DNA from 2 places in the Streptomyces herbicida genome. Region 2 is predicted to be linked to the other one. Evidence: riboswitches for the same ligand, from Rfam matches in the RefSeq annotation. Region 2 holds a riboswitch; the other holds the start of a gene.
The links. A riboswitch is a leader RNA that binds a small molecule or an ion and turns the genes downstream of it on or off. The one in region 2 is predicted to bind ZMP and ZTP.

Region 1 (2,195 bases), on a different contig from region 2:
GCCCGGTCCGGCCCAGCCCCGACTGGATCTCGTCCGCGATGAACAGGACGTTCCGTTCCCGCGTCAGTTCCCGCACCGCCGGCAGATAGCCCTCCGGCGGCACGATCACCCCCGTCTCGCCCTGGATCGGTTCCAGCAGCACGGCGGCCGTGTTCTCGGTGAGCGCGTCCCGCATCGCGGTCAGGTCCCCGTAGGGCACGATCTCGAAGCCCGGGGTGTACGGCCCGAAGTCCGCCCGTGCCTCCGGGTCCGTGGAGAAGCTGATCACGGTCGTCGTACGGCCGTGGAAGTTGCCGCCGGCGACCACGATCTTCGCCATCTCCGCGGGCACCCCCTTGACCCGGTAGCCCCACTTCCGGGCCGTCTTCACCGCGGTCTCCACGGCCTCCACGCCCGTGTTCATCGGGAGCACCATGTCCATGCCGCACAGCTGCGCCAGCTCGGTGCAGAACGCGGCGAACCGGTCGTGATGGAAGGCCCGGGACGTCAGCGTCACCCGCTCCAGCTGCGCCTTGGCCGCCGCCACCAGCCGCGGGTGCCCGTGCCCGAAGTTCAGCGCCGAATACCCGGCCAGCAGATCGAGATACCGCCTCCCCTCGACATCCGTCATCCAGGCGCCGTCCGCGGTGGCCACGACCACCGGCAGCGGGTGGTAGTTGTGCGCACTGTGGGCGTCGGCGGCGGCGATGAGCGTCTCCGTAGCGTTCACGGGATCTCCAGAGGGCCAGAGAGTCGGTTTCGCCCCCTTCTTATCCTCGCTCGCATGGTGGACGTGGGACCTGCCGAATCCGACGCGCCCGGTAGGCTGACCAGCGGGCCGTAACTGGCGCGCTGGGATGGGACCGACCATCGGGGAGCGGCCCGAGCGGGAAACAGTGCCGTGCGCCTGGGCCGAGCCGAGTACGCCGAATGTCACGTCCGGAGGTCCCCGATGCCCGAGAATTCTGTCAATCCTGCGCCTCTCTCCACCGAGTCGACGGCCTTCCGAGCCGCCCTCGACGTGATCCGCGCCGTCGAGCCGCGCGTCGCCGACGCCATCGGGCAGGAGGTCGCCGACCAGCGCGAGATGCTCAAGCTGATCGCCTCCGAGAACTACGCCTCCCCGGCCACCCTGCTGGCCATGGGCAACTGGTTCAGCGACAAGTACGCCGAGGGCACCGTCGGCCGCCGCTTCTACGCCGGCTGCCGCAATGTCGACACCGTCGAGTCCCTCGCCGCCGAGCACGCCAAGGAGCTCTTCGGCGCCCGCCACGCCTACGTCCAGCCGCACTCCGGCATCGACGCCAACCTCGTCGCCTTCTGGGCCGTCCTCGCCCAGCGTGTCGAGGCCCCCGCCCTGGAGAAGGCCGGCGTCCGCCAGGTCAACGACCTCTCCGAGGCCGACTGGGCCGAGCTCCGCCAGGCCTTCGGCAACCAGCGCATGCTCGGCATGTCCCTGGACGCCGGCGGCCACCTCACCCACGGCTTCCGCCCGAACATCTCCGGCAAGATGTTCGACCAGCGTTCCTACGGCACCGACCCGGCCACGGGCCTGATCGACTACGAGGCGCTGCGCGCGTCGGCCCGCGAGTTCAAGCCCCTGATCATCGTGGCGGGCTATTCGGCCTACCCCCGCCTGGTGAACTTCCGGATCATGCGTGAGATCGCCGACGAGGTCGGCGCGACGCTCATGGTCGACATGGCCCACTTCGCGGGCCTGGTCGCGGGCAAGGTCCTGACCGGCGACTTCGACCCGGTCCCGCACGCCCAGATCGTGACCACGACCACCCACAAGTCGCTGCGCGGCCCGCGCGGCGGCATGGTCCTGTGCGACGACTCCCTCAAGGACCAGGTCGACCGCGGCTGCCCGATGGTCCTCGGCGGCCCGCTCCCGCACGTCATGGCCGCCAAGGCCGTCGCCTTCGCCGAGGCCCGTCAGCCCTCCTTCCAGGACTACGCCCAGCGGATCGTGGACAACTCCCGGGCGCTGGCCGAGGGCCTGATGCGCCGCGGCGCCACCCTGGTCACCGGCGGCACGGACAACCACCTCAACCTGATCGACGTGGCCACGTCCTACGGCCTCACCGGCCGCCAGGCCGAGGCCGCCCTCCTCGAGTCCGGCATCGTCACCAACCGCAACGCGATCCCGGCCGACCCCAACGGTGCCTGGTACACCTCGGGCATCCGCATCGGCACCCCGGCGCTGACCACGCGCG
Region 2 (2,195 bases):
ACACCACCGCCGACACCGGCAGGATCCCGCCGCCCAGCGCCTTCCCGAGCACATACATGTCCGGTACGACGCCCTCGTGCTCGCAGGCGAAGGTCCGCCCGGTCCGGCCCAGCCCCGACTGGATCTCGTCCGCGATGAACAGGACGTTCCGTTCCCGCGTCAGTTCCCGCACCGCCGGCAGATAGCCCTCCGGCGGCACGATCACCCCCGTCTCGCCCTGGATCGGTTCCAGCAGCACGGCGGCCGTGTTCTCGGTGAGCGCGTCCCGCATCGCGGTCAGGTCCCCGTAGGGCACGATCTCGAAGCCCGGGGTGTACGGCCCGAAGTCCGCCCGTGCCTCCGGGTCCGTGGAGAAGCTGATCACGGTCGTCGTACGGCCGTGGAAGTTGCCGCCGGCGACCACGATCTTCGCCATCTCCGCGGGCACCCCCTTGACCCGGTAGCCCCACTTCCGGGCCGTCTTCACCGCGGTCTCCACGGCCTCCACGCCCGTGTTCATCGGGAGCACCATGTCCATGCCGCACAGCTGCGCCAGCTCGGTGCAGAACGCGGCGAACCGGTCGTGATGGAAGGCCCGGGACGTCAGCGTCACCCGCTCCAGCTGCGCCTTGGCCGCCGCCACCAGCCGCGGGTGCCCGTGCCCGAAGTTCAGCGCCGAATACCCGGCCAGCAGATCGAGATACCGCCTCCCCTCGACATCCGTCATCCAGGCGCCGTCCGCGGTGGCCACGACCACCGGCAGCGGGTGGTAGTTGTGCGCACTGTGGGCGTCGGCGGCGGCGATGAGCGTCTCCGTAGCGTTCACGGGATCTCCAGAGGGCCAGAGAGTCGGTTTCGCCCCCTTCTTATCCTCGCTCGCATGGTGGACGTGGGACCTGCCGAATCCGACGCGCCCGGTAGGCTGACCAGCGGGCCGTAACTGGCGCGCTGGGATGGGACCGACCATCGGGGAGCGGCCCGAGCGGGAAACAGTGCCGTGCGCCTGGGCCGAGCCGAGTACGCCGAATGTCACGTCCGGAGGTCCCCGATGCCCGAGAATTCTGTCAATCCTGCGCCTCTCTCCACCGAGTCGACGGCCTTCCGAGCCGCCCTCGACGTGATCCGCGCCGTCGAGCCGCGCGTCGCCGACGCCATCGGGCAGGAGGTCGCCGACCAGCGCGAGATGCTCAAGCTGATCGCCTCCGAGAACTACGCCTCCCCGGCCACCCTGCTGGCCATGGGCAACTGGTTCAGCGACAAGTACGCCGAGGGCACCGTCGGCCGCCGCTTCTACGCCGGCTGCCGCAATGTCGACACCGTCGAGTCCCTCGCCGCCGAGCACGCCAAGGAGCTCTTCGGCGCCCGCCACGCCTACGTCCAGCCGCACTCCGGCATCGACGCCAACCTCGTCGCCTTCTGGGCCGTCCTCGCCCAGCGTGTCGAGGCCCCCGCCCTGGAGAAGGCCGGCGTCCGCCAGGTCAACGACCTCTCCGAGGCCGACTGGGCCGAGCTCCGCCAGGCCTTCGGCAACCAGCGCATGCTCGGCATGTCCCTGGACGCCGGCGGCCACCTCACCCACGGCTTCCGCCCGAACATCTCCGGCAAGATGTTCGACCAGCGTTCCTACGGCACCGACCCGGCCACGGGCCTGATCGACTACGAGGCGCTGCGCGCGTCGGCCCGCGAGTTCAAGCCCCTGATCATCGTGGCGGGCTATTCGGCCTACCCCCGCCTGGTGAACTTCCGGATCATGCGTGAGATCGCCGACGAGGTCGGCGCGACGCTCATGGTCGACATGGCCCACTTCGCGGGCCTGGTCGCGGGCAAGGTCCTGACCGGCGACTTCGACCCGGTCCCGCACGCCCAGATCGTGACCACGACCACCCACAAGTCGCTGCGCGGCCCGCGCGGCGGCATGGTCCTGTGCGACGACTCCCTCAAGGACCAGGTCGACCGCGGCTGCCCGATGGTCCTCGGCGGCCCGCTCCCGCACGTCATGGCCGCCAAGGCCGTCGCCTTCGCCGAGGCCCGTCAGCCCTCCTTCCAGGACTACGCCCAGCGGATCGTGGACAACTCCCGGGCGCTGGCCGAGGGCCTGATGCGCCGCGGCGCCACCCTGGTCACCGGCGGCACGGACAACCACCTCAACCTGATCGACGTGGCCACGTCCTACGGCCTCACCGGCCGCCAGGCCGAGGCCGCCCTCCTCGAGTCCG

Region 1: another riboswitch for ZMP and ZTP. It lies ahead of Q8A52_RS00600 (glycine hydroxymethyltransferase); the one in region 2 lies ahead of Q8A52_RS08075 (glycine hydroxymethyltransferase).

The regions. Positions count from the first base shown of each region.
Region 1 is NZ_JAUYWJ010000001.1:139,600-141,794, forward strand. It holds gene rocD (ornithine--oxo-acid transaminase) at 1-709, opposite strand, end outside; ZMP/ZTP riboswitch at 810-899, shown strand; gene Q8A52_RS00600 (glycine hydroxymethyltransferase) at 932-2,195, shown strand, end outside.
Region 2 is NZ_JAUYWJ010000003.1:221,444-223,638, forward strand. It holds gene rocD (ornithine--oxo-acid transaminase) at 1-805, opposite strand, end outside; ZMP/ZTP riboswitch at 906-995, shown strand; gene Q8A52_RS08075 (glycine hydroxymethyltransferase) at 1,028-2,195, shown strand, end outside.